DNA from 2 places in the Corynebacterium poyangense genome. Region 2 is predicted to be linked to the other one. Evidence: predicted binding sites of a transcription regulator. Region 2 holds the regulator's gene; the other holds the start of a gene.
What was found. Region 2 encodes LexA, which represses DNA repair genes until DNA is damaged. Its sites were predicted from a motif close to CGAACANNTGTTCG; they were not measured.
Positions count from the first base shown of each region.

Region 1: the regulator LexA is predicted to act here: its motif matches at 10,388-10,401, upstream of GP475_RS02830 (error-prone DNA polymerase).

Region 1 covers NZ_CP046884.1:578,279-593,051, forward strand. The annotation lists gene guaA (glutamine-hydrolyzing GMP synthase) at 1-554, shown strand, start outside; gene GP475_RS02775 (PspC domain-containing protein) at 556-1,587, opposite strand; gene GP475_RS02780 (ATP-binding protein) at 1,705-3,006, shown strand; gene GP475_RS02785 (response regulator) at 3,012-3,656, shown strand; gene GP475_RS02790 (hypothetical protein) at 3,703-3,924, shown strand; gene GP475_RS02795 (hypothetical protein) at 3,969-4,346, opposite strand; gene GP475_RS02800 (hypothetical protein) at 4,416-5,156, shown strand; gene GP475_RS02805 (Y-family DNA polymerase) at 5,168-6,703, shown strand; gene GP475_RS02810 (sucrase ferredoxin) at 6,727-7,635, shown strand; gene GP475_RS02815 (methionine ABC transporter permease) at 7,632-8,309, opposite strand; gene GP475_RS02820 (methionine ABC transporter ATP-binding protein) at 8,306-9,355, opposite strand; gene GP475_RS02825 (MetQ/NlpA family ABC transporter substrate-binding protein) at 9,376-10,245, opposite strand; gene GP475_RS02830 (error-prone DNA polymerase) at 10,414-13,548, shown strand; gene GP475_RS02835 (GntP family permease) at 13,652-14,773, shown strand, end outside.
Region 2 covers NZ_CP046884.1:1,437,732-1,452,504, reverse strand. The annotation lists gene GP475_RS06820 (1-phosphofructokinase family hexose kinase) at 1-904, opposite strand, end outside; gene ptsP (phosphoenolpyruvate--protein phosphotransferase) at 1,125-2,816, shown strand; gene GP475_RS06810 (DeoR/GlpR family DNA-binding transcription regulator) at 2,892-3,671, opposite strand; gene lexA (transcriptional repressor LexA) at 3,924-4,625, opposite strand; gene GP475_RS06800 (hypothetical protein) at 4,857-5,222, shown strand; gene nrdR (transcriptional regulator NrdR) at 5,264-5,722, shown strand; gene hrpA (ATP-dependent RNA helicase HrpA) at 5,752-9,657, opposite strand; gene GP475_RS06785 (hydrogen peroxide-inducible genes activator) at 9,694-10,644, opposite strand; gene GP475_RS06780 (peroxiredoxin) at 10,796-11,392, shown strand; gene GP475_RS06775 (carboxymuconolactone decarboxylase family protein) at 11,392-11,916, shown strand; gene GP475_RS06770 (DEAD/DEAH box helicase) at 11,996-14,539, opposite strand; gene GP475_RS06765 (PAC2 family protein) at 14,573-14,773, opposite strand, start outside.

The sequences.
Region 1 (14,773 bases), 860 kb from region 2:
TTGTGGAATCTGGTGGAGGAGCTGGAACTGCCAATATCAAGAGCCACCACAATGTTGGCGGCTTGCCTGATGATGTGGAATTTACCCTGGTAGAGCCGCTCCGTCTGCTCTTCAAAGATGAGGTGCGAGCCGTCGGGCGTGAGCTAGGTTTGCCAGAGGTCATTGTGGCTCGTCAACCTTTCCCTGGCCCTGGACTTGGAATCCGCATTATCGGAGAAGTCACTGCTGAGCGGTTAGAGATCTTAAGGGCTGCTGATGCTATTGCTCGAGAAGAGCTCACCGCTGCGGGTCTTGATGATCAGATTTGGCAGTGCCCCGTGGTGCTATTAGCTGATGTTCGTTCCGTCGGCGTGCAAGGTGATGGCCGCACCTATGGACATCCTCTTGTCCTACGCCCGGTCGCCAGTGAAGACGCTATGACTGCCGACTGGGTGCGGGTTCCCCATGAGGTATTAGAGAAAATCTCCACCCGGATCACCAATGAGGTGCCGGAGATTAATCGGGTGGTGCTAGATATTACGTCTAAACCTCCGGCAACTATTGAGTGGGAATAGGCTAGGACTGTGGTGGGTGAACGGAGAAGTCACCCACTGCGGAATGAAGGTCGACGGTGAGTTTAGCGCTGTTACTCGCATCCTGGGCGGGGAATACTCCACATTCCCTATCGCCGATCCCGCCTGCGCAGTTCACCTCGACGGGGACTGTTTTGGGAAGGTATAAGTCCACGTCACCAACCCCAGACTTGATGGTGATGGTGGTGTCTTTATCCAAGGCTGGGAGGTTAGTGAGATCCAGGCTCAAATCACCAACAGACGATTCATAGTGAGATGCTAAACCATCTACCTGGTTTACGGTGATAGTTTGATCCCCGAGTGAGGGGCTGAAGTGATGAGCTACGTTCCAGCTAAAGATCAAGGAGCCTAAGCCTACTGTCACGATTCCCACCACAGCCGCGGCCCCGAGAATAATTTTCCAGAGTTTCCGGTGAGAAGAGGGAGACTGACCCTCCTCCGGCCGGGGTCCAGGTTCCGGAAGATCCCAAGCAAAAGGAGCAGTTCCTAAGGGATCCCACGCTGGGGGAGTGCGGTGGTGTGGATCTCCGCTTAGCGGGACGTCGGAGCTAATAGCTGCCTCTGATCCTGGGGACGTAGGAGGATAGGGCTGGCGTTCATAGAGAAACCAAAACAAAATAAGCATGGCCACCAGGCTTAAAACGGCGCTACTGCCCGCTGATCCTAGAGATACCAGCACCAGGAGAATAAGCGCTGCCCAGGCGCCGAATGAACCGTGACCATCGAGGATGTCTTCCCAGGGGGAACGTTTGGTGCTGGGAAGAGGGAATATCAAGTAACAGAGGAAGTAAATAAAGAAACCCGAGCCCAGGCCAAATATGGAGATAAGGGCAAGGAGAACGCGGATCAGGGTGGGATCAACCTGGTAACGCACGGCAATGCCTTCGCAGACGCCGGCGAATATCGCGTTACCGCCTTCTTCGTCGGGTAGTCGATAAGGGCGCGTAGCCCAGAGATCTTTCATCCTGGTATCCCAGGAACGATTGGGCTGAGCGGAAGGATGATTGGTGTTCATAGTTCTAGTGTGACTGGTGATCACAGGTTTTCCTATCGGGGAAGCCCCTGATCTTCTGCGTAAAATCAGGGTAATCACCGATGTCAATGCCCTTGAGAGGATGAAAGAATAACAGGTATGTATCCTCCACAGGACGAAGGCAGGAAAGAAACATATTCGACGTCTCAGCCGTCGGATATCTCTGCGCGGACAAGGGTGGATTCCTATCTGACAACGCGCGGGGAAGAAGAATCTGGGAGGACAATAAGCCCGTATCCGGTTTTTGTGCGACCGACGCAGAATCGAGTCCTCGGCGGAGTAGCCGCTGGTTTAGCCCAGCACATCGGTTGGGATACCCGGATGGTGCGGATAGGTCTGTTGTTATTAGTCATGGTGTCCGGGTTAGGGCTGGCGCTGTATCTCGCTTTATGGGCTTTCACCCCTGCTGAAGATGAATCTCTGTCTGCACAAACACAACACAGTCAACCCCGAACCAAGAGTGAAAACACACATCATGGCCGCAATTCCGTGTGGCTCGTGGTCCTTGTCGGAGTGTTTTTTGTCCTAAAGTTTGGGAACCTCCCTAACCTCATCCCGGTGGGTTTCCTGGCTCCCTTGGTGCTTACAGTGGGCGGGTTATTTATTGCCTGGATGGCGTATGACCGAGGCGTAGGGTCCTGGGGAGCAAAAATAGCTGTTATTGTGGGCGCGATTTTGATGTTGGGCGGAATCATCGTCGGGGTGGTTCTCTGGAATCTCGGGACCGGTGGTTTTGGCACCGCCCTTATCACGGTCATTTTGACTGTCCTGGGAATTTTGTTCTTAACCGCTCCGCTCCTGATGAAAATCTGGCGTCAAATAGTAGCAACAGAAACCGCTCGGGTGGCCGCAGATCAGCGGGCAGAAATGGCATCTCATCTTCATGATTCGGTGCTGCAAACGCTGGCGCTTATTCAAAAGCGGGCCGAAGACTCCGGAGAAGTAACTCGCCTGGCCCGAGGTCAAGAAAGAGAACTTCGACAATGGCTCTTTGACCCTCCCGTACCTGGGGGACGACAGTTTTTCCAAGTTCTCAATAATGCTGCCGCCGAGATCGAAGATAGGTACGGGGTGAGCATCGCTCCGGTGTGCGTCGGCCATGATCTTCCGCTTGATGAAAAAACTGAACTTGTGGCGGCGGCTGCGCGCGAAGCTATTCAAAATGCGGCGAGACATTCCGGGCAACAGACAGTTAACGTGTATGCCGAAAATACCGGGGATACGTTGGAGGTTTATGTTCGAGACCGGGGGGTAGGATTTGAGCTTTCGGAGGTTGCTCCGCACCGGCATGGGATCCGGGACTCCATTTACGGGCGGATGCAGCGCATCGGTGGTCAAGCAGAGATTCATAGCGCACCGGGGGAGGGCACAGAGATTTCCTTGGTGGTGCCGCTAGCATGACATCTATGGTGTCTGTGTTTTTGGTCGACGATCATTCAGTCTTTCGCGCCGGGGTGCGCACTGAACTTATGGGCAGTGGTGTGACTGTCCTCGGCGAAGCCGGCACGGTGACTGAGGCGATCTCCGGTATTGAACGCACGCACCCGGACGTCGTGCTCTTAGACGTCCACATGCCCGACGGCGGTGGCTTAGCGGTGATTCGTGGAACGACCATCGACACCAGATTTTTAGCATTGAGCGTATCTGATGCCGCAGAAGATGTTATTGCGTTAATTCGAGCTGGAGCGCGTGGTTATGTGAGGAAATCAATTTCTGGGGCTGATTTGGCCGCTGCTATCACTCAGGTAGCCAGTGGGGATGCGTACTTTTCACCACGATTAGCAGGTTTTGTTTTAGATGCTTTTGCCGGTGGTCAGCCAGCGAAAGAAGCCCAACACGCTGAAGATGACCCCATTGTGGATGCTTTGACTCGGAGAGAAAAGGAAGTTCTGCGGTTATTAGCTCGTGGCTATACGTATCGAGAAATTGCTCAAAGACTTTTTATCTCTATCAAAACCGTAGAAACTCACGCCTCTAATATTTTACGGAAAACTCAACAATCTAATAGATATGCGCTTACCCGGTGGGCTCAGTCTCGAGCGCTAGATTAAAAGTAGTTAGACAAAAAACAATAGGTTTGTCGCAGCAGGAAGGATCATGATGGCCCCCAGACCACGCAAGAATTTTGAGACTCAACCAGGAAGAACTCTGCTTTTTGCTGTGCTCTTTAGTTTTCTTGTGGTCGCGTTAGGGCATTTCCCCTGGCTATGGCTTGCCCCTACTCTTCTAGTTATGTGGGCGATATTTAGCCTCATGCAGTGGTTTTATGTATGGGCCAATAATAAAATCGAAGACACCGTAGAACAGTATCGAAAGTAGAACGTCGTTAAAGACACGACGACGGTGCATTTAGTGCTGTAGTCCTAGTGGGAAATGTGGGCTAGTGCGCGGGAGCCATCGATATGGGGGATACTGAGATACATCCAGGCGCTGATTCCGATCCAGATCAGGAAAGTTCCGTAGCTGGGGAGCGGAGCCAAGACCGGAACCAACATGAGCGCTAGCCACACGAGAAAGAGCGGGAAGAGGGAAGTGAGAGTGGGCCGGTAGACAACATTGTGGCTTTCGAGGTAGGTGCGGATTTTCCGCCGGTAGGGGTGGCATAGCACCATGATTGATACTTGAACTCCGCGGCTAAGGCTGGTGGAGAGAATGGCGACGGCTAACCCAGTTAGTAGTGAAGCGAAGATTCTGACTGAGGCTGGGGTGGGGATGGGGCTAGCGGGAAGCATAGGAGACATTGTGACATAGTTTGACAAGGGAGAAAAGCAGTGTTGACCCGGGTTGAAAAAAGCGGCATACTGTGAATTATGGTTCGAACAAGTGTTCTATCTTTGGAGGGGTTGAGCCGGGCGGATAAAATCGCCACTCTGCGTGCTCAGCTTGTCGGCATGGGGCGAGGGGAAGAGTTGCCGCTGCCGTCGAGTGCGGACACTGTTGCTCTCATGCCAGTCTTAGCTCAATATTTGCCGGGTGGGGGTTTAGCTCGTCATAGGGTGACTCAGATGAGTGAATCCACCATGTTAGCTGCCATAGTGATTGCTCATATTAGTTCTCATGGTGGACATGTTGCTGTGGTGGGATGGCCAGAATTAAGTTATGCGGCTATCGCCGAGGCTGGTGGAGACCTTTCCTATCTGTTAGCTGTCCCCAACCCAGGGGCAGAGGCGCTTACTATTGCCACGGTTCTTGCCGAGGGAGTGGATCTGGTGGTGTGCCGTATTCCATCGGACACTGCACAACCTCCCCTGACGCATAGCCAAGCGCGTTCTATCTTAGGGAAAATATGGTTAGCTCCGGCTGCTTTTTTGATGGTTGGGCGGCATCTTCCGGGTACTGCTGTGGAAATAGAAGCCCACATCTGGGATTTTCATGGTATTGGGCGCGGAATAAATCGCATTAACCAGATTGATCTTCTGCTATGTATTAAAAGGAAAGATAGTGTGTCTCGGGAGGTATTACTTGGGATTCAAGAAGGGGGAGTTATTCGTGAAACCTACCTCTCTGGGGGAGAAACTGGTCGTGAATATTCGGTGTTATCAGCCCTCTAGACAACCTATCCATGAGTTCTCGCATTATGGCCCTATGGTTTCCCGACTGGCCGATCCAAGCTGCTGGTCTTTGCGCCCCGGCTGCACTAGCTTCGGATCACCGGATATGGGTATGCGATACTAAGGCTCGTGATGCAGGGGTGCGTCGGGGGATGCGGTTGCGCGAAGCTCAAGCTCTGTGCCCGAAACTATCTCTGGCAACTCGGGACCAGGATCGAGATGCTCGTATTTTCAGCAGCATTGTGGCGGCTGTGGATGAGGTTGTGGCTGCGGCAGAAATACTAAGACCTGGTTTGGTGATCCTTGATGCCACCGCTGCTGCCCATTATTACGGTGGGGAAGATACAGCAGGTGAACTTCTCCTTGATGCTGTGGCCCGTCGCGGTAGTGACTGTTTCCTAGGCGTAGCTGATAGCATCTCTACCGCAGTGCTGGCCGCTCGCTACGGTCAGGTAGTTCCCCAAGGAAAATCCCGCACCTTTTTAGACTCCCTTCCCTTATCCATCTTGGACATAGAACCGGCTCTAGGCTGCGACCATGATGTGCTAGAACGCCTCAAAGACCTTGGTATTCACACCCTTGGGCAGGTAGCGAACCTACCCAAGTCTGCAATGGCGGCTCGTTTTTCTCACGCCGGTGTGCATTGCTGGAACATCGCTCAGGAACAAGCAGACCGCCACCATGGTGTGGTGCCAGCAACTCCTCCCCCGGACTTGAGCGTCTCCTATTTCCCTGAGGAAGCCATCACCAGGATAGATACGGCGGCGTTTTTAGCCCGAAAGCTTGCCCACCAATTACATCAACGCCTGTACCAGGCCGGGGTGATATGTCATCGGCTCCGCATTAAAGCTGAAATCCAACAAGAAGACCTTAGCCGGGTGTGGCGTACTCGTGACCCGTTAACTGAGTCCGCCACAGCAGAACGAGTCCGTTGGCAAGTGGATGCCTGGTTACACTCTGGTGGTCGTGGTGGACTGACCGCACTATCGCTAGAACCGGTAGAAGTCTCCACCCCCGATAGTTCCGATCCATTGTGGGGTGGGCGTTCAGAACGCACACAGGTACAGCGGGTAGCGCAACGGGTACAAACCATGTTGGATTGTCAGGCAGTGGTAGAACCCCATAGCGTTGGAGGGCGTGGGGTGGCGGAGAGAATTAGGATGCGTCCTTTTGGTGAGGAAGATGACATAGAGCAGCCACATAAGGCTCCGTGGGAAGGTGCTATTTTAGGTCCTTTACCAGCTCGTTTGGGCGGTGGTCCGGAGCATCCTGCGCACCGAATTTCTCTAGTTGACGCTCAAGGCCAAGCAGTATTTGTCAATCAGGAAGCGCTGTTGACGAGGGAACCAGTAGCTATGGGATGGGGACAGCAACGTTTTCGAGTCCTAGCGTGGGCGGGGCCTTGGCCAGTTGATGATCTTTTGGCCGGAGGTGGGCGCTGTGCTCGCCTCCAGCTTGTTGCTCAGGCAGAAGGGGAGGAACGTCCGCGTGCTTGGCTTATGGTGTGGCTACAAGGGCAATGGAGAATTGAAGCAAGCTACGTCTAGGGGTGCTTTGTACACTAAGTTTCATGCAATGTGGAGATCAGTGTTCAGTTCGATGCTCCGATCATCAGGTAGAGCCACTACCGGGGACAGGGAAAAAGGAACGATGCGTGGTGGCTATGGAATTTCCTGGTGGGTGGAGTCGCGATGTGCTGGATGGAGATACCTTTGGAGTAGAACTTAGCGCGCTGATCTCTGAGCACGTGACATCCGCTGGGGCTGGCTTGCAGCTGATCCGTAAGCCAGGCCGTAAGGGGCGACGGGTCAAAGAACTTCATGTCTATGTGGTGGACTATCAACGAGCTCAGTGCGTAGGAACCACGATCTCTCATGCCGCTGAGATTCTGGATCTAGATCTTGCCAGCGCCTGGGACTGCACGCAGTTCCATCCCGTGGATCATCCACTTTTCCTGATCTGCACACACGCTAAACGGGATGCGTGTTGCGCTATTAAAGGTCGCCCGATTGCACAAGCCTTAGAAGATTCATTCGGCGGAGACATTGTCTGGGAAACCTCTCATATGAAAGGGCACCGCTTTGCCGCGACCGCTCTACTATGGCCGTGGGGTTATAGCTTTGGCCGATTATCCATTGCTGATGCTGCACGCATCACCGAGCGCGCCCACCATGGTCTTTTCTCGCTTTTCGCTAACCGGGGGCGGGGGATATATAGCCCGACGGGTCAAGTTGCGGAGTTGGCGGTAGTGGAGGTTTTACTCCAGGCCGGAGAAGAAGTACATTATGGGGATTTAACTCTCATAACCCCGGCGGATACAGCTGCTGGAATAGAGCAAGTAACACACCGGGATGGCCGAGTGTGGCGGGTTTCTTTAGCCTCCCGCCACGTTGATGGAGTGGTAGCTTCGTGCGGCACCTTGCCCAAACAGGGGACTGTGTGGGAAGCAGTTGAGGTAGCTATGGTGAAAAAGAGCTAGCGTCGCATGATTTTCTTAGATAGCCAGTTACCAAAAAGCTGTGCTATCTGGACAATGGCGATGATAGTAAGAGTTGCTACGTAAGTGACTTCCCAATCAAAAGCCCGATAACCATAGGTGATGGCGAAGTCACCGAGACCTCCACCGCCGACGTAGCCGGCCATGGCGGACATATCGACTACAGCGATAAAGATGAAAGTGTAGCCCAGTACCAGTGGCCCTAGTGCCTCCGGAATGATCACTGTGGTGATGATTTTCCAAGGCCCAGCCCCCATGGCTCGCGCTGCCTCAATGACACCGGGATCAATAGACACCAAGTTTTGTTCCACAATTCGCGCTACCCCAAAGGTCGCTGCAATAGACATGATGAAGGTGGCGGCTTCTCGCCCAATCGTGGTTCCCACCACCATGAGGGTCAACGGTCCAAAAGCGGCAATCATAATGATGAAGGGGATGGGGCGAACAAAATTCACCAGCACGTTAAGGACGGTGTACACCACGCTATTGCGCAAAATTCCTTGAGAACGAGTGGTGTAGAGCAACACACCTAAGGCGAGGCCTAAGAGGCCGCCAACAATCATGGCTAAGGACACCATGATGAGAGTGTCCACGATGGCATTGGCGAATGTTCCACCTAGCCGGTTCCAATCAGCGGCGAGGGTAGTGATGGTCATCGTGCGATCTCCTGAATATCAGTACTGCGCTCTAAGCTGCGGTAGAACTCCTCCACTGCTGTTTCTGGCCCATGAAGCCGGACAGTCATCTTTCCGAAGCTTCGTTGCTGTAGGGTAGTGACCCCACCATGCACAATCGAAAGCTCGACGCCTGCTTCACGGGCGCGGGCAGCAGCGGCAAAAAATCCGGAGTTTTCGGTGAGGTTGATGGTAAATAACCGGCCGTCGTGAGCTAGCAGATCCTCGGTTTCTACGTGGTCTGGGGTATTGCGCAACGAAGTGGCGACGAAGCGAGCAGCCACATCGGTTTTGGGGTTAGAAAAGACCTCGTAGACGCTGCCATGCTCAATGACTTTGCCATTTTCCATGACGGCTACGGAATCCGCGATAGAACGAACCACTTCCATTTCATGGGTGATAACGACGATGGTGATGCCTAGCTCCCGGTTGACTTCTCGGAGAAGTTTCAACACATCCTGAGTGGTTTCCGGGTCAAGAGCAGAGGTGGCTTCATCCGCTAAGAGCAATTTTGGTTTCGTAGCTAAGGCGCGGGCGATGCCTACCCGTTGTTTTTGTCCACCGGATAATTGCTCAGGATAGTGGTCATGACGGTCAGCAAGTCCCACGAATTCCAATAGCTCTGTGACCCGTTGTTTTCGCTCAGCACTTTTCATTCCGGCGAGTTTTAATGGGTATTCAATGTTTCCTGCAGTGGTGCGGGATTGAAATAAGTTGAACTGTTGGAAAATCATTCCAATGTTGGAGCGGATCGCGCGTAGCTGCCGTTCCGACAGTCCCACAATATTGGTTCCATCGAGCAACAGCTCTCCGGACGTCGGGGTATCTAGCCCATTAATTAACCGAACAAGGGTAGATTTACCAGCCCCGGAGTAACCAATGACGCCCAGAATCTCACCGGGTTGCACGTTGAGCGTGACATCATCAACGGCGGTGGTTTTTTCTTTTCCGGAGGTCGTGAAAACTTTGGAGACATGGCGGAACTCAATAGCAGTTCCCTGTCGTGATTGTGAAGTGGAAAGAGTCACAGTTCCGTTCTGCTTACTTACTAGTTCTTATGAGAACGCTCATCGTCTTCCAGCCGCTTTAAGATGGCTTGGAGGTCACTGGCGTCTCGGTCAACAGCCACATTGGTCCCGCGAGAATCCTGGCTATTAGCTTCCAGCACCTCGGGATCATGGAAAATCTTTACCAGCTTGGTGAGCTGTGGATTATCGGCGTTATCTGGGCGAGTTACAAAAACATTGATGTAGGGTTCCGCTTCGGTGGAATTCGGATCATCCTTGAACACCGCTGCTTTGGCGTCGATCCCAGCTCGATCTAGGAAGTTGTTGTTGATAATAGCTGGGCGGCCTTCCCCATAGGCGGTGGTGGTTTGAGCCGCGTCAACCGGAATAACGGATACCTTGGAGGCCTTGCTATCAATATCGGCTGGAGTCGGGGTAATGATGTTCGAATCTTTGAGGGTGATCAATTTGGCCTGGACCAGCACATTGATGGCTCGTCCCTGGTTTGAGGAGTCACTAGGGATAGCAACTTCTTGGCCTTCGATACCGTCAAGGTTGTCATGGCCTTTCCAATAAAGCCCGAGCGGGACGATCTCAGACGCCCCAATAGGAACCAAGTTGGCATTGGAACCAACATTGTAGGTGGCGAGGAATTTAAGGTGCTGGAAAAGGTTGACATCTAATTGACCCTGAGCCAGCGCATCATTGGGGGTGTTGTAATCATTAAATGGCACCATCTCAATATTGATGCCTTGCTCCTCAGCTTTGTCTTCTAAGACTTTCCACACTTGCTTTTCGGAGTCGGTGGTCCCGATTTTAATTTCGGAGCCATCACTGTGAGAAGAGCAAGCGCTTAAACCTCCTAAGGTGAGCGCAGCAGCTAAACCGACCGCCATGGCGCGTTTGAACATGGGGGATTCACCTCTATTTTTCTTTCTGAGCACTCTCATAAGAGATGCCCTCTCGCTGAATTTGCTAACGAGCCGAACATTATCACTATCGGACAACTTAGTCTATTTGATTCCCATTAATAGTAGACCAAGCTGTAAATATCGAACATGTGTACTAGAATAATCGCTATGCATTTTCACGGTGGGGAAGCACTAAGTTGGTCTCGGCTAGAACGGATTTTATCGGGCCAGCCAGGGCCAGAACCAGTCCCTGCCATCACAGAAGATGATGGTTTTTCTCCTCAGTCATTAGAGTTGGCAAAGCCGGGTGGTTTTGCAGAGCTTCACGCCTACAGCAGCTTCAATTTTAAGGACGGAGCATCTCATCCTGAAACGATGGTTCTGCGTGCCGCAGAATTAGGTCTAGAAGCATTAGCTCTGCTTGACAGGGATGGATTCTATGGTTCTGTCCGTTTTGCAGAAGCTGCCAAAGCGCTAAAATTACCGACGGTTTTTGGGGCAGAGCTCAGTCTTCAGGAAGGAATTTTACCCATTTTGTGTCGCAGCCCTGAAGGGTATAGGCGTCTATCTCGGCTCATTAGCGAAGCTCGCATGAAAGCAAGGAATAAAGATGCAGTGTGCTATCCAGAGCTAGGAGAAATTTTAGAAAGAGGGGCCGACACCTGGGTCTTTTTGGCAGATCATCACTGGGCGCACCATATAGAACTGATGATCGATATAGTGGGGAATAATTCTGTAGTTCGGGAATATGAAGTCACCATGCTTCCAGACAATGCAGATCATCATTGCGTGGTAGATCAGTTTCCAACACGCCACGGTATCTTGACAGCTCGCCCAGCAGTAGCGACTGTTCACGATAAAGACCTAGCCCGAGCTAAACGTTCTTTGGCTCATCACCAATCAGTAGGGGCAGCGCGAGGGCGGATTCACCCTATGGGTGCTCCGTGGTTACGTTCCGCCGAGCAGATGCGTCGAATGTTCCCCGGACGTCCTGATCTACTGTCATATACTGTTGAGCTCGCGCAGGAGTGCGCCTTTGACCTGGACTTATTAGCTCCAAATTTACCCAATTGGGACGTTCCTCCAGGGCATACCGAGATGACCTGGTTAAGAGAACTCGTAGCCCAAGGGTGGGAGCAGCGCTACGGAAAATTTTCTGACGCCTTAGCACACAAAGCGAAACACCAAATTGATTATGAATTGGCCTTAATCGAACAACTGAATTTCCCCGGTTACTTCCTTATCATTCATGGCATCGTGCAGTTTTGTCGACATTCCGGGATCTTATGCCAGGGAAGAGGATCGGCTGCAAATTCGGCGGTGTGTTTTGCCTTAGGCATAACGAACGTAGAACCCATGGTCGCAGAATTACTTTTTGAAAGATTTTTATCCCCCGAGCGCGATGGTCCACCAGACATTGATCTTGATATTGAATCCGGCAGAAGAGAAGAAGTAATTCAGTATGTTTATCACCGATACGGTAGAGAAAACGCAGCTCAGGTAGCGAATGTGATAAGTTATCGCCGTAAAGGGGCGCGACGGGATGCGGGGCGAGCGCTGGGCTATCCTCAAGGAACTATTGATTCTTGGTCACGCCGTAGCGATAAAGCGCCGGAGCAGGTGGAAAAACTCGCGGAGAAATTCCTTGGCCATCCTCGACACCTGGGAATACATTCCGGAGGGATGGTTATTTGTGACCGCCCCATTGCCGATGTGGTGCCCATCGAGTGGGCTCGAATGGCGAACCGTTCCGTGGTGCAATGGGATAAAGAGGATTGCGCTGTTGCCGGGTTAGTGAAATTTGATCTTCTGGGCTTAGGGATGCTTAGCGCTCTTCATGCCATGATCGACTTAGTTGCTCGCCATCGTGGCCAGAAAATTAATCTTTGGGAAATAGATCTCACCGAAGAACCCGTATATGAGATGTTGTGCCGCGCTGATGCCATCGGCGTTTTCCAAGTGGAATCTCGCGCTCAATTAGCTACCTTGCCGCGACTCCAACCGCGTACCTTTTTTGATCTAGTTGTGGAGGTTGCGCTTATTCGCCCCGGCCCTATTCAAGGAGGTTCGGTGCATCCCTATCTTCGGAGACGTCGAGGGGAAGAAGAAATCACGTATGACCACCCGGTTTTAGAAAAATCTCTGAGAAAGACTTTGGGGGTGCCGCTGTTCCAAGAACAACTTATGCATATTGCGGTAGATGCAGCGGGGTTTAGCGCAGCAGAGGCCGATGCTTTACGACGCGCTATGGGGTCGCAGCGTTCTACTGCGCGGATGGCGGTGCTGAGGGAAAAATTTTTCCAGGGGCTAGCCGCTACAAGTGGAATCGTCGGCGACACCGCCGAAGCCTTATGGCACAAAATCTTGGCTTTCGCCGCCTATGGTTTCCCCGAATCCCACGCCCAGTCTTTCGCCTCATTGGTGTATTTTTCAGCGTGGTTTAAGTACCACTATCCGGCCGAGTTTTGCGTGGGATTATTGCGATCACAACCAATGGGTTTTTATTCCCCGCAGTCATTAGTTGCCGATGCTCGACGCCATGGAGTCCCCATCTTGCCGGTCTGTGTCCATCATTCTGGAGTAGCGGCAGATAGCCCCGAGGGGGCCATCCGGTTAGGGTTATCATCACTCAAAGGTCTGCCAGACTCCGTTGCCCAGCGCATAGTAGCTGCCCGAAACGATGGACTATTTCGCTCTATTGCTGATTTAGCTCGACGAGCTGATCTCACGGTGCAGCATACCGAGATCTTGGCCCGAGGTGGGGCCTTAGAATGCTTGGTCCCGGATAGACGTCGTGCTCTGTGGGAAGCAGGGGTGGCCGCTACCGAGCATGACGGAATGTTCCCCGGGCTTAGTGATGTCCCTGCTCCAGCACTACCGGGGATGAGTACTTTTGAACTTTTCGCCGCAGATATTGCCGCAACTGGTATCACCCCAGCAGAACAACCCATGTTTTTACTTAGGAAAACCCTAGCTGAACAGGGAGTTTTATGTACCGCGGCGCTTAGCCAGGTCCCAGACGGTTCAAGCGTGGAAGTAGCTGGAATTATTACCCATCGGCAACGCCCCAGAACAGCTTCTGGAGTGATTTTTCTAGGGATGGAAGATGAAACCGGGCTGGCTAATATCGTGGTGTCGCCGGGACTGTGGCGCCGATATGAAAAAGTCGCTCGAACCTCTCGGGGGCTAGTGGTGAGAGGGAAGGTTCAAAACCGCACGGGAGCGGTATTGGTGGTGGCAGATAAGTTGAGTGATCTTCAGTTTGCAGCAGCCTTGAGCAGGGGATCACGGGATTTTCGATGACTAGATCACACTCAATAGGGGGCAGGGAGAACAGCCACATCAACTGAGCGCAATGAGCTATGTGACAATCTAAGAAGCGACTAAGAAGAAAGGAAGTGACTGCGTGGATACTTCATGGGAACCTACCCTAGGGGCTGGGCCGCTTTTGGCAATAGCGGCTGGTTCGGTAGCCCTCATTTTGCTGCTCATCATTGTTTTTAAACTGCACGCCTTCCTCACCCTCATAGTGGTGTCGGCAGCAACTGCCCTGGCAACCGGAATACCGGTTGCGAAAATTGTGCCAACAATGACGGAAGGCTTCGGCAGCACCCTAGCTAATGTGGCGCTCCTGGTCGGCCTGGGGGCAATGCTGGGAAGGCTGGTGGAAACCTCCGGTGGGGCAAAATCACTCGCCGAGAAAATGATCGATATTTTTGGTGAAAATCGGGCTCCCTTTGCCTTAGGGCTTGCCTCTCTCATTGTGGGATTCCCCATTTTCTTTGACGCGGGTCTGGTAGTAATGCTGCCAGTGATTTTCGCAGTGGCCCGACGCATGAAAGGCTCAGTGCTGGCCTACGGGATCCCAGCCGCAGGCGCATTCTCCGTGATGCATGTGTTTGTTCCACCTCATCCAGGCCCCATTGCAGCCAGCGAATACTACCACGCCAATGTGGGAATGGTCCTGCTCGTCGGCCTCATTATTGCGCTGCCGACCTGGTACCTCACCGGCTACCTATTGGGTCTATTTCTGGGAAGAAAATTTCACCTTCCAGTACCAGATATTCTCTCCGGGGGGCCAGAAAACACCGAGGACATAAAAAATCCAGCCGGCGCGGGTGCGGTAATCTTCGTCATTCTTATTCCGATGCTGCTGATTTTTGGCAACACGGGAATGAACATGGCTGCCAGCGCGGGATTTGTAAACTCTGATTCTCTTCTTCCTCGTGTCTTAACTTTCCTTGGCTCGACGTCAATAGCTCTCCTCATTACCACGCTTGTGGCGCTATGGTTACTCGGCACTCGGCGAGGAGAAAAACGCAGCGCTGTGGAGCGCACCGTTGAAGGGGCGCTGGGTCCAATTTGCTCGGTGGTGTTGATTACGGGAGCCGGCGGAATGTTTGGCGGTGTGCTGAGAACTTCAGGTATCGGAGATGCTTTGTCGGATTCCATGTCCTCACTGCATCTGCCGGTCATTGTGGGATGTTTCATCGTAGCTGCGGTACTTAGGGTTGCTCAGGGGTCTGCC
Region 2 (14,773 bases):
TTCCTGGTAAGGCTGTAGCTGCGGATCCATAGGCCACCGCATTCTTTAGACATTGTGGATAATCAGCTCCACGGCTACGGGACAAAACGTATCCGGCTAGGGAACAATCCCCAGCCCCGACAGTGGATACCACAGTGATGGGGGGTGGAGAAGCATGCCAGGCACCGTCCTGGGTGACCAGCACGGCTCCGGATGCACCTAAGGTTACGAGGATTTCCGGGATGCCGCGTTGTTGTAGTTCTTGAGCGGCAGCAAGAATTCCTGAAAATTCTCGACGTGCAGCCGCTTCTTCAAAGGATTCCCCGTGATTTCCACTGAGCTGAGCAAGTTCGAGGCCATTGGGTTTAATGAGGTCCGGACAAGCGTCGCTAAGATTCTGTCCCAACGCCACCATCGCAGCATCTGATGTGTCAACAGCTATCTTCAAGTCTGGTTGCTGACTTCTCAGTTTCCTGATCACGTGGGAATATAGGTCTTCGGGGCAGCCGGGAGGTAAAGATCCAGCAAGAATTATCCACTGCGCCTGTTGTGCTTCAGCGAGGGTTAATTCAACCAATCCATCGATTTCTTCCGGCGTCAATCTAGGGCCAGGACCGTTAAGTTTAGTTGTCTTACCATCAGGTTCAGTTACCGTGGTGTTTGTTCGAATTGCTTCGTTAATAGGGAAAGAGCGATAAGGGATCTGGGTTTCTTTGAGTAGGGAGATAAATAAATCATCTATGCTGCTGGGGAAGATAGCTAACGTCTGAGATTGGGCACGATGGATGGCATTTGAGACGTTGATGCCTTTCCCTCCAGCAACCCGAGTCGCTGAGTCAAGGCGATGGACGCTGCCTCGTTCCAGCGGTTCGGCGAGAGCGAGGGTAGCATCGATGCTCGGATTAAGCGTCAGGGTAACAATCACAGCACTTACCTTTTGGGATGTGAACAATTCGTGGTTCCGTATAGCACACAACACTTCCGGAACCAGATGAGGTCTTGGACACGTTCATTTTTGTTTGTGTGTATTGTATGTCCGAATGTGTCCGAAAGTCAAGGCTTTGCTTTTTGAGTCTTTGCGGTATTCCTGAATTTATGGTGTGCTTGTAATTAAGAATGATCCCCTTATGTAGATAGGTGGCGTTATGTCTGCGTCCTCTCCTTCTGTGCCTGTTTCCGGCACGGGTGTAGTTCCTGGAATCGCTTATGCTCCGGTGGTATGGATTAGACCACGACCTGAGCTTCCTAAAGGGGGTGAGGCAGTCCCTGAAGAACATCGTGAGGCTGAATATGAAAGGTTTCAATCAGCCGCTGAGACTGTAGCTCAGCGGCTAGAAAACCGTTCAGAACAAGCTGAAGGTCCTGCTGCTGAAGTTCTTAAGGCAACAGCCGGGATGGTTCGGGACCGGGGCTGGCAAAAGGCAGTGCGGAAGAATGTCCGGGGTGGGCATTCGGCGGAATATTCCGTGGTGACGGCGACGGATAAGTTCGTCAACATGTTTGAGGCTGCCGGTGGGGTAATGGCAGAGCGGACGATGGACCTCAAGGATATTCGCGACCGGGTCGTTGCTGAGTTACGCGGCGAACCAGAACCTGGCTTGCCGCAGGTTTCCAAGGAAGCGGTGCTGTTCGCTGATGATCTTTCTCCAGCAGATACTGCGGCCCTTGATACAACCCATATCATCGGGTTAGTCACCGAGCTTGGCGGGCCGACCAGCCACACGGCCATTATTGCTCGTCAGCTTAATCTGCCGTGTATCGTGGCGGCGGGCGTCGCGCTGCGTAATATTTCGGCCGGTGAAGTGGTATTGGTCGATGGGGCGCTGGGTACAGTCACTGTTGATGCCGACCCTGAAGAAGCCCGGCAGATGGTTGCCGAGTCACGAAGCCGCGCTGAAGCTATCGCCCGCTGGGTGGGGCCAGCTACAACTCGCGATGGGCACAGAGTCCAGTTACTTGCCAACGTTCAGGATGGCAACGCGGCGCGAATTGCCGCGAGTTCCCAGGCTGAAGGAATTGGCCTGTTCCGTACCGAATTGTGCTTCCTAAACGCGACGGAAGAGCCAAGCGTCGAAGAACAAGCGGAGGTATATTCAAAGGTTTTAGCTGCTTATCCTGAATCGAAGGTGGTAGTGCGATCCTTGGACGCAGGGTCTGACAAGCCGATTGCCTACGCAAATATGTCAGAAGAGGAGAATCCCGCTCTTGGGGTACGAGGATTGCGTATTGCTCGAGATAACGAAGCCTTGTTGACCAGGCAGCTCGACGCTATTGCCTTGGCTTCTCAGAAGCTTGGGCGCGGGGAACAAGCCCCTACCTGGGTGATGGCTCCAATGTTGGCTACCGCTAGGGAAGCAAAATGGTTTGCTGGGCTGTGCCAGGAGCGCGGTTTGACCGCCGGCGCCATGATTGAAGTGCCAGCCGCGGCACTTATGGCCGATAAGATCATGCCCTATCTGGACTTTGTTTCCATCGGGACGAATGATCTCACCCAATACACCATGGCCGCCGACCGTATGTCTCCCCAGCTGGCTTATTTGACGGATCCTTGGCAGCCTGCGGTTCTTCGACTCATTAAACATACCTGTTTAGAAGGCAAACGCACCGGCACCCCAGTAGGGGTGTGTGGTGAGGCAGCAGCTGATCCACTTTTGGCTTGTGTTCTTACTGGTTTGGGAGTGGATTCCTTATCTGCCGCCTCAACTGCTGTTGCTGGTGTCGGTGCTCAGTTAGCTGAAGTCGATCTTGAAACCTGCCAAAAAGCTGCGGAAGCTGCGCTTGATTCTTCTGGCGCTCAAGAGGCTCGCGAAGCCGTTCGTGCTATTTTGCTGGGATAACCTGGCATCTGCTTAAACCTAAGGCCTAGGCTCGCAGAGAAGCCTAGGCCTTAAGTGTTCAATGACGGGGTATGGTCACTCTGCTAACACGACTTCGATATCTCGCTCTCGTAGAGCTCGAACAAAGGTGTCTGCGGCTCCGGTGTCAGTAATGACGACATCTATGTCATCAATACCAGCGAAACTCACCAAATAATCATTCCCCATCTTTGTGGAATCACATAGCACTACAACTTTGTGCGCATTTGTGACCATGGCAGATTTGATGGCAGCTTCTTGAGAGTCCGCTGTTGATAGTCCATGATCAATAGTCAAAGCATTGGTGCCAATAAACGCTACATCAGCCCTCATGAGAGCTAGGGTTCGCAAAGCTGTATCACCGATGACTGCTTGAGTGATAGCCCGTACGCTGCCACCGAGGAGTTGGACTTCACTCATCCCTTTATTAGCCAAGTCAAGAGCAGTCGCTAAAGAGTTGGTGACGATTGACCAGTCGCGGGCATGTGGTTGTTCGGCAATGAGATTAGCCAAAGCCGTGACCGTGGTTCCGGCATCCAGGAACATTCCGCCATGAGGTTCAGGTAAATACTTCAGTGCTGCTCGAGCTATTGCTGATTTAGCCGTGGGTGCAGAACGAAATCGAGTGTCAAGGCTAAGCTCAGTGGTTTGGAAATTCTGACTAGCAACCGCACCGCCGTGGACTCGATGAACAATCCCTTCTCGGTCAAGAACAGCGAGGTCTCGTCGGATGGTTTCAGCGGTCACGTCAAAGCGACCTGCTAGTTCTGTGACGTTGACTCTTCCCTCCACTGCGGTCAGCGAGGCAATTTGTCTCCGTCTTTCCTCTGCGTACATCATCATCCTTAAACTTTGTGCCCCCATTGTGAGCGAAAATGGGCATTCACGTTTCTATGTTCCCACTATTTATGTTGTTATGCGTGGGATCGGGCATAAGAGATGCCCGACTATACCCAAAGTACTGCGGATAATCGGGCACAATCTGGCGATAACCTGGTCTTATAGTGTGCGTGTTGAGGTCGGATGAGAGAAGAAATATGTCAGAGAGCTAACCAAAAATGGGGGTGAGGGCAGGTGGTGGAAACAGAATTAGAGTTTTCTGAGTATGCTGACTACTTTCCCCATGATGATGGCGTCGTTGGCTTTTATGGGATCAAAACTTTCGTTGTGGGGAAGTAACCACACTCCTGAGCGATCGCGGTGGAATTCTTTGACTGTTGCTTCTCCATCGATCATGGCGGCGACGAATTCACCGACTTCTGCAACTGGTTGTGAACGAACAACTACCCAATCCCCGTCAAGAATGCCGGCGTCTTTCATGGAAAGCCCGACGACTTTGAGCATGAATAATTCACCATCTCCAACAATTTCTTCGGGAAGTGGGAAGTAGTCGGCAATATTTTCCTCAGCGAGGATAGGGGCTCCCGCTGCAATCTCCCCCACGATAGGAATGTAGCTAGGAGGGGTGCGTTCAGCGTCGATGTCGGGTTCAGGTTGTTTCGCACGCTGCTGTGGGGAGGTGTACTGATCCGGCAGTCGAAGATTCACGGTTCGCGGTTTATTTGGATCCCGCCGTAGATACCCTTTTTCTTCCAGAACCTTGAGCTGATAGGCGACGGATGAGGTTGACTGTAAACCAGTAGCGTCACCAATTTCTCTAATGCTCGGGGGGTATCCGCGAAGCACGACGGCGTCATTAATAACTTGCAAGATCCGCCGTTGACGCTCAGATAAATCTGACTGATCTAACTTCTTATTAACTGAGGTCCGAACCCCCTTTTTCCGCGGCATATACTTCCCCTTCTTCATCAATCTTCGATGCGGTACTTCACTTCACTGTACCTTACTTTAGCTCATCTTGGTACAGCTGTTCGACTAAAACACCGACAACTCTGGACAAATGTTCGAATTATTGCTATAAATCGAACATAGAAGCGAAGAAGAGAACGGGATGGTCCATTGGAAGGTCTAGTATCTCTAGCGCAGAACGTTCAATGACATTGAAATGAAAGGTATTCGGAAATGACTATTGCTCAGAAACCATGCATTTTAGGGCGCAATTTTCACGCTTCTCGGCCCTCTTTTAAAGGCCAGGTCTGGGATCCTCCTACTATGTCCAAGGATTCGGAGCATGGAGATAATGTGCGAACACTATCAGTGATGAATCGAACATATAAACGTGATTATGGCATTGCGGGAACGCAGGGGAATTCAGGAAACGGGAGTCGAAATTACCAGGTTCGACGCACCAACGTACTGAATTTTATTCTCGGAGGTGTGTTCGGATTGAGCCTCCTGGGAGGTTTTCTTTTTTTGGATAGTGTCGATGACCTCCACAGTAATTCTTATGGGACCCAGGCGGTTTCTCATGTACCAGCAGATCACTAGGATATACAGCTGAGAATTCTTCCTAGTGCGAGGTTGGCTTCATGCTCTGTCCTTTTTGTCAGACTCCTCATTCGAGAGTGATCGACTCACGGGTCATCGACGCGGGTATGACGATTAGGCGGCGACGAGAGTGCAGTAGTTGCGGTGGGAGATTTACCACTGTGGAAAAGGCGGTGCTTCTCGTTGTCAAAAGAAACGGTATTACTGAGCCTTTTAGTCGCGACAAACTGATCATTGGTGTACGTCGGGCGTGTCAAGGCCGGGATGTTTCCGACGATGCTTTGAAACTACTTGCTCAGGAAGTAGAGGAAGCTGTTCGGAAAAAGGGTAGTTCGCAGGTGGCGGCCAATGACATTGGTCTTGCAATTTTGGAACCTTTACGCCGGTTGGATGAGGTAGCCTACCTGCGTTTTGCTTCGGTATATAAGTCTTTCGATTCAGCAGAAGACTTTGAGAGCGAGATCAGGTTAATGCGTCGGAAATTTCGGCACGAAGAGTAGCTATTCGTGGTCAAGTGCTCCTAGCGAAACTAGCGCAGCTTATCTACTGCTTTTTGAATACGCCGCATAGAAACGGACTGAGCTGTCCCTAGACGTTGAGCGAAGAGACTAACGCGGAACTCCTCGATGAGCCACTGAATATCGCGAACAGCTGTGGACTGAGCTCTGTTCGGTGGAAGTTTCGTGAGCTTCTTCGCTAAATACTCTTGTGCTTCTTCCACTTGGTCCTGACGATCAGCGTCTCGATCCGGATCGCGGCTCATTTCCTCTAAACGAATTTCAATGGCTTGGAGATAACGTGGCAAGTGTTGAAGGCGGGAAATCCCATATTTCGTGAGTGCATTCTGAGGCAACATGAAGTCAAGCTGACTCTGCATATCCACGATTGCCTCGCCAGTCCAGGTGGCTAATTCGGCTTGAATTTTCTCAAATTTCACCAGCGCGGGGGCCAAGGCCACCACACTTTTCCTGACCCGACCTGGTACTTCATCTTTCACCTTCCCCAACAATATGGTGAATTCATCGGGGTCACGCACTGGGCCACCGTTTGCTATCAGAGCATCCCTGGTCGCCGCTATCCGAGCATCGTTGATAAGACCATCCGCGCCACCGTGAGGATAGCGATCAATAGCTACTTTTTGTTGCAAGGGAAGCCCTTTGATCATTGGTGCCACCCCAACAGTGATTTCCCGTAACAGGAGGGTGAGAATGCTGGTCATCATCGCCGTATCTGCTGCGGCCTGGGTAGGGAGAACCTTCATAGATAATCCTTGAGCGCTGACTACTAACGCGGGATATGCCTCAACGTTTTGTCCGTCCACTGTCGTCATGATGCTGCGAGGGATTGTCCCTAGCGTATCTTGATTCCAGGTTTTAACGACCGTGCTTTCCACATTGCGACTCACGCGACTAACTGATGACCTAATTTGCTGGCTTCGGCGCTTGACTAGGGCAGCTAAATCTTTATCCGCATCGACTATTTTTTGATGACGGTCAATAGCCGCATAGGACATCTTTAAATGCGGAGAGACTTTGCCAAGCTGAAAATCTTCCGCCGTGATACGTTGCCCCCCTAGATCACTGAGAATCTCAGCTAACTGAGCAGTCAGGGATGAGGCGTAGGGGCGTAGTCGTTGAAGAGCTTTCTCAGCATACTCAGGTGCCGGAACTATATTCCGCCTTAAAGTCTTCGGCAGGCTTCTAATCAGTTCGGTTAGCAATTCATAGCGCAACCCAGGAACCAACCAGTCAAATTCCGTGGCATCAATTGAAGCCAACATGGGCAGGGGAACATGCAAAGTAACCCCATCTTGAGGATGGCCGGGCTCAAAGCGATAAGACAAGTCAAATTGATGTTGAGAATGAGTCCACGAATTTGGGAAATCCACCTCGGTTGCTGCTTCGGCTTCTTCACTCAACAGAGCCTTTTTATCGAAATCTAAGAGGTGAGGGTGTTGTTGTTGATTCTTCTTCCACCAAGAGTCAAAAGACTTGCCGTGGGTTACGTACTCCGGCAGACGAGCATCATAAAACTGGAATAGTGCCTCATCATCGGCGACAATCCCACGGCGCCGTAGCCTATCTTCGACGTCTCCGGCTTCATCCAATGCAGCGAGATTCCGATGAAAGAACTCATGATGGGTGTTCCATTCCCCATCGACTAGTGCGTGGCGAATAAACATATCGCGGGCGGCACGTGGATCTATTCGGTGATAGGGAACAAGCCGGTCATCGACGACCGGGACACCAAAAAGAGTAGAGCGTTGATGTACCTGCGCAGCAACCTTCTTCGCAGACCACACAGGCTCGGAATAGTGATGCTTAAGCAAATGCGGCGCTAGATTCTCAGCCCATTCCGGCTTGATCTCAGCCACTTCACGAGCCCATAACCGAGATGTTTCGACGAGCTCCGCCGCCATAACAAAATGTGGCGGCTTTTTGGAAAGCGCCGATCCAGGGAAAATACGGAAACGGGTATTACGCGCACCCTGGAAATCAGGAGTGGAGGAATCCTTGACTCCGATATGAGATAGCAAACCCGATAGGAGGGATCGGTGAATTGCTTCAGGGTCACGTTGTTCGGCTCGGAATTCTGGCTCCGTCCAGCCCAAATCTTTTGTGACATCATGAAGCTGGGAAACTAAATCTCGCCATTCTCTGATTCGGAGATAATGGAGATATTCAGCTTTCATCCTTTTACGGAATTGGTTTCCTGATAGCTCTTTGCGCTGTTCATCAATATAATCCCATAAATTTAAAATCCCCAGGAAGTCACTTTTCTTATTTCTAAAGCGCGCATGTTTTTGGGCTGCTTGGGTCTGAAATTCTAAGGGACGTTCACGGACATCTTGTACCGTCATAGCCGCCACAACCACTATGGTGTCTCTGAGACAACCCAGTCGATCAGCCTCGATAAGCATCCTAGCCATCCGCGGATCAACCGGAATTTGCGCCAAGGTTTTTCCAACTTTCGTCAACACAGGTTCATGATGTTTTTCTTTGCCCTCTAAAGCCCCTAATTCATGAAGAAGTGCTATACCGTCTCGAATGGCTTTTGTATCTGGAGCTTGAACAAAGGGGAATTGGCTAATGTCTCCCAGATGTAAATGAGCCATATGCAAAATGACACTTGCCAGATTTGTTCTCAAAATCTCCGGATCGGTAAATTCCGGCCGAGCCAGAAAATCTTGCTCAGAATAAAGACGAATGGCAATACCTTCAGCAACTCGTCCGCACCGGCCAGCACGCTGATTGGCGCTAGCCTGAGAGATTTCCTCGATGGGTAGTCGTTGAACCTTAGTGCGAGAGGAATAACGTGAAATTCGAGCGGTTCCGGTATCTACCACATAGCGAATTCCGGGTACGGTGAGTGACGTTTCCGCGATATTGGTGGCCAAGACAATGCGTCGGCCCGAGTGAGGAGCAAAGACTCTGTGCTGTTCCTGGTTAGATAAGCGGCCGAAGAGGGGAGTGACGTCAACTCCTTTCCAGCGACGTCCCTCAATGGCTTCTAAAGCATCGCGGATATCTCTTTCTCCAGGGAAAAAGCATAAAATATCCCCGGGCCCTTCAGCCATGAGTTCTTCGCAGGCGGAGATTACACCATCTAGCGGATCAATATCGATAAGTTTTTTGCCCTTTTCTTGGGTTAAGGGTCGATACCGTATCTCGACTGGGTACGTTCGGCCAGTAACTTCAATAATGGGAGCTGGGGTGCCATCGGGCTGGGAAAAATGCTGGGCAAAACTCTCTGGGTCAATAGTAGCTGAGGTGATGATTACCTTGAGATCCGGTCTTTTCGGCAGCAGCTGTTTCAGATAACCCAGGAGGAAGTCAATATTTAAGCTGCGTTCGTGGGCTTCGTCGATGATGATGGTGTCATAGGCGTTAAAGAAGCGATCTCGCTGCATTTCTGCCAGCAAGATTCCATCTGTCATCAGCTTGATGCTGGTGTCTGGTGAAACGTGATCATCAAAGCGGATGGCGTAGCCCACTGTCGAGCCAATTGGTTGAGACAGTTCTTCGGCAATTCTTTCAGCAACACTGCGAGCGGCTAAGCGGCGAGGTTGAGTGTGACCGATCAGCCCCCGGCGCCCCCGGCCTATGTCGAGACAAATTTTGGGGATCTGTGTAGTTTTACCCGAACCTGTCTCGCCGGCAATAATAACGACCTGATTTTCTTCAATTGCCTTTGCGATGTCAGATCTGCGCGCACTCACCGGCAGTTGTTCCGGGAAAGACAACTCAGGGATTACGTCGAGACGACGTTGAAGGCGGTGTTCAGCGGCAGAAATATCTCGTGCGATAGCGTTGAGAGCGGAGCTGGAGCGGGCCTTTTTTAATCTCCGACGGAAGCGACGTTCCTCGATGAGGGAAACGTGGGGGAGTCGAGAAAAAAGATCAGCGCGGGTGGGGGAAGAGGCAGAGTGAGACATACTGAAGCTAGATTCTAGCTCTGTATCGGAGGAAACTCAGAGGAGCGCGCGACTTTGGCGAGCAACGGAATTAAAGGCTCGGGTGATCATCGCTCCGAAAGCCATAAATTCTTCTTCACGGGCACTGGAATGGCGATAGACCAGACCCACCCGGCGTCGGGCGGTGACATTGTCGTCGAACGTAGCCGTAGCTAAACCGGGGCGTTGGCATTCTGCTGCAACCGCGGATACGGGGACCAAGGTGCTACCCATGTGGCCAACAACAAGCTGCATGACGGTGGTCAAGCTAGACGCACGGGTAATAGCGTGGGCGGCATCTGAAGGCTTGATATTTGCCTGACGACACAGTTCAACAATTTGGTCATGGAGGCAATGCCCGTCATCTAATAACAGTAAGTCCAGATCTTCTAAACATTCCAGATCAAGGTCATGGCGACCGGCTAAGTTATGGCCTTCGGGCACCACAACAACGAAGTCTTCATAATAGAGCGGAATCTCACGCATCCCCGGTAATTCTGAAGGTACTGCCATAAGAGCCATATCAATTTGCCCGTCCCGGAGCATATTTTCCAGGTGGCGGGTTTGGTCTTCAACAATGCTGAGTTCCAGTTCTGGGTAGTCCGCGTGGACAAGCTTCAATAAGTCAGGAAGCAGATATGGGGCAATAGTAGGAATAATCCCCAACGTCAGCGACCCAGTAAGAGTGCCTTGAACGCCTTTGGATCGGGCTAAAAATGCATCGGCGGCATCAAGCGTGGCTTTAGCAAGAGGTAGAAGCTCTAATCCCGTGGGGGTGACTAACACCTTGCGCGTGGAGCGCTCAATCAATTGCACGCCGAGCCCAGTTTCTAATGACACGAGGGCCTGAGAAAGAGAAGGTTGGGAGATGCCTAATTTTGCTGCCGCAATGCCAAAGTGGCGGTTTTCAGCAACAGTAACGAATGTTCGAAGCTGAGCGAGGGTGGGTCGGTAGTCTTTATTAAACACACCTATAACTATAACGGACTTGGTTGTAATTTCCTATTGACGCGACGGGATTCGGTGTGCATAATGGGGGTCGTTGGCAGCCATTCGGTTGCCTTGGCCAGGAAATCTTAGATCTGGCCTAGAAAAGAACACTCTGAGGAGGAGTTAAGTTATGGCGATTTTGACCGTTGGCGAAAAGTTCCCCGAGTTCGAGCTCACCGCACTAAAAGGTGGAGACCTGCACAAGGCCAATGCGCAGCAGCCGGAGGACTATTTTGAGAACGTCTCGCTAGACAAGTACGAAGGTAAGTGGAAGGTTGTGTTCTTCTACCCGAAGGACTTCACCTTCGTGTGCCCGACGGAAATTGCAGCTTTCGGCAAGCTCAACGAGGAATTTGAAGATCGCGACACCCAGATCTTGGGTGGCTCCACCGACAACGAGTTCTCCCACTTCAATTGGCGGGCAACCCACCCTGAGCTGAAGGAAATCCCGTTCCCGATGTTCTCCGACATCCGTCACGATCTCATCCGTGCCCTGGGTGTGGAAAACTCCGCTGGTGTGGCTGATCGAGCTACCTTCATCATTGATCCCGACGGCATTATTCAATTTGTTTCGGTTACTCCCGACGCTGTGGGACGCAATGTCGATGAGGTGCTGCGCGTTCTCGACGCGTTGCAGTCTGAAGAAGTTTGTGCTTGCAACTGGCAGGCTAATGACCCCACGAAGAACATCGACAAGATGGAAGTTGTGCAGGGGGCTCTTAAGTAATGAGCATTGATAACTTGCGCTCCAGCCTGCCGGAATACGCCAAGGACCTCAAATTGAACTTGGGATCCTTGATTCGTTCCAGCGAGCTCAATGAACAGCAACTGTGGGGCTGCTTGCTGGCCTCCGCAGCAGCTACTCGAAATGATACGGTGTTCTCGGAAATCTCGGAAGAAGCCAGCGAGCATCTTTCCGATGAAGCTGTTAATGCTGCTTTAGGTGCCGCCAGCATCATGGCCATGAATAATGTGGCTTATCGGGCTAAGAACTGGCTCGGAGATGATTACGCCCAGGTCAAATTTGGTCTCCGGATGAACATCATTGCTAAACCCGGTGTGGAGAAGGCAGATTTCGAACTGTGGTCCATGGCTGCGTCGTCCATCAACGGTTGCGAGCACTGCTGTGTGGCCCACGCTCACACTGTTCGTGAAGAAGGTTTCAGCAAAGAACAGGTCTGGGAAGCTATTAAGATTGCTGCCGTAGTGCAAGCAGTTGCTCAGAGCATTCAGATCGAGGCTGCCCGCTAGTTAGAAGCTCGACGTCAACATAGCTCGTCGAACACACCTCACCGCCACCGGAAACTCCTCCGGTGGCGGTTGTGTTTTCTTAATTGCTCACTAATTCCAGTCGAGACAGTCTAACCTCACCCGCAGCATCGGACTCATCAAGATCAACATAAGCAACTAACTGGAAAGCGTTGTCGCCTTCGGGGTCTTTCATGATTTGACGAACCTTCCAGACCCGTCCAGCGCTGAGAGTTTGGTCTTCGATAGAGAAATATTCCGGACCGCGGGCGTCCGGCCCTAAATCTAGATCAGCGTAGTTATCAAAATAGTCATCGAGGGCTGCTGGCCAGTCAGGTTTATCAGCAGTATCCAGGTAATCAAGAATGTCGCTGAGTCTTTCCTCTTTTTCAAAGGCGAAAAGCTCGACCAGGCGGAACATGAAGTTTCGCACCATAATTCCAAAAGCTCGCCGATTAGCAGTCAGCGCGTCTGGATCACTGATGCCAAATGCGCGTTCTCGCTCCAAGGTTTCCGGAGTAATCGGAGTATCAGGATCAGACATTTGCGCCCATTCCTCCACGAGTGAGGAGTCAACCTGACGAATCATTTCACCTAGCCACTCAACAACATCATCTAGCTGATCGGTGTAGTATTCATCGGGCACTGAGCGGCTTAGCGTGCGCCATGCATCCGTGAGATAGCGAAGCACTACCCCTTCCGAACGCCCTAATCCGTACGTGGCAATCAGGTCAGAGAAAGTCATACCGTGCTCAATCATGTCTCTGACGACTGATTTCGGGGAGATATCGAATTCCTTAACCCAGGGGTGACCTTCGGCGAAGGTCACGAAGGCCTGCTCCAACTCATCAGCAAGTGGCATGGGGTAGGTGACGTCCTCGATAATGGACATGCGTTCGGTGTAATCTACCCCATCTGCTTTGAGAGCGGCTAATTCTTCACTGCGTTCAGCTCGCTGTTGAGCGTGAAGGACTTGACGAGGGTCATCAAGAATAGCTTCAAAAGTGCTAATGATGTCTAAGGTAAAAGTATCGGAGTCCGGATCTAAGAGACTCAATGCCGCTAGGGCAAAGGGGGAAAGGGGCTGGTTTAAGGCGAAATCCAAGGGGAGATCCTCGGTGAGGTGATAGATCCGTCCCTCATCATCGCGACCGTCGGGGACCTTAGCGACAATACCGGCGTTGACCAGGCCTTGAAAAAGATCAATCGCCGTTAAAATCTCTTGATTTTGTTTTGTCCGAGTATCATGGTTTTCTCGCAACAGGTGTTTAAGATGCTGATAGCCGTCCCCAGGCCGAGCGATGACGTTGAGAAGCATCGAATTCGATACCCTAAATTGCGACGTCAACGGTTCCGGTTCTTGTTGAGTCAACCGCTCGTAGGTCTTTTCCGTCCACGTAACTTCACCTGGCCGCGCTGCTTTTTTCCGGAGTTTCTTCAGTTTTTTCGGATCCTGGCCGGCTCGCTGCCGCAAACGCCAGTTTTCAATTTCATGTTCGGGTGCTTGAATCACGACAGTCCCACATGTATCAAAACCGGCTCGTCCAGCTCGTCCGGCGATTTGGTGAAACTCCCGAGACTTGAGAATGCGATCTCGATGCCCGTCGAACTTCGTTAATCCGGTCATAAGGACTGTTCGAATAGGGACATTGATCCCCACTCCCAGGGTGTCCGTACCGCAAATGACTTTTAATAGACCGGTTTGGGAAAGCTTTTCTACGAGGCGACGATATTTGGGAAGCATTCCGGCGTGATGAATTCCAATTCCGCGACGAAGGAGCTTGGAAAGCGTTTTCCCAAAAGTAGAACTAAACCGAAAATCACCGATTTCAGCAGCAATCTTCTCTTTTGTTTCGGAGTCGATAATGCGCATTGAGGTCAGCGCCTGGGCGCGTTCGGTGGCTTCTCGTTGGGAAAAATGCACGACATAGATGGGTGCTTTGGACGTCTTAAGTAATTCTTCGATCGTTTCGTGGATGGGGGTGTAGACGTAGGAAAACTCGAGGGGAACAGGTCTTTCTGAATTGGCAACTAAGGTGGTGGTTCTACCCGTTCGCTTGCTTAAATCCTCAGAGAGAGCATCAGTGTCTCCTAAGGTAGCTGACATTAATAGGAATTGCGCTTGAGGTAGTTCCAGAAGTGGAATCTGCCAGGCCCATCCGCGGTCTGGATCGGAATAGTAGTGGAATTCATCCATGATGACCTGGTCAATGCCGGAATCTGTACCTCGGCGAAGGGCGATATTTGCTACTACTTCCGCGGTGGCCGCAATAATAGGGGCACGTCCATTGACGGTGGCATCGCCGGTCATCATCCCCACGTTTTCGGGGCCGAAGGTTTCGCAGAGGGAGAAGAACTTTTCACTCACTAATGCTTTGATGGGTGCGGTATAAAAACTCCGCTGTCCCCGAGCGAGGGCGATAAAATGGGCGGCATTAGCCACCATCGACTTCCCGGAACCAGTTGGTGTCGCTAGGATTACGTTGTCGCCGGCGAGAATACCCAGAGATGCTTCTTCTTGGGCCGGGTAAAGGGTGATTCCGTGATCCCGAGTCCACGATACAAAGGAATCAAAAATAGATTCGTCGAGTAAGGACTCGGGAACGTCACGGAGGTCGGGCAGCATCGCTGAAAGATTCACAGCGACTAGCCTACTGGCTTAGTGTGGACCCTCGTTATATCCCTCGTCCTCAGGGGAGGGTGAGCCATCGGGATCATCCTCGAAAGTAGTATTATTCGGATCCCTACCTTCTTGAGGATCAGCCTTGAAAAGATCCTCAGGGAAATAGTGAGGATGGTTTTCTGGCGGATGCGGAGGCTCCTCCGGAAGCTCAAATAGCGGGGGGTGATGGTCCTCAGA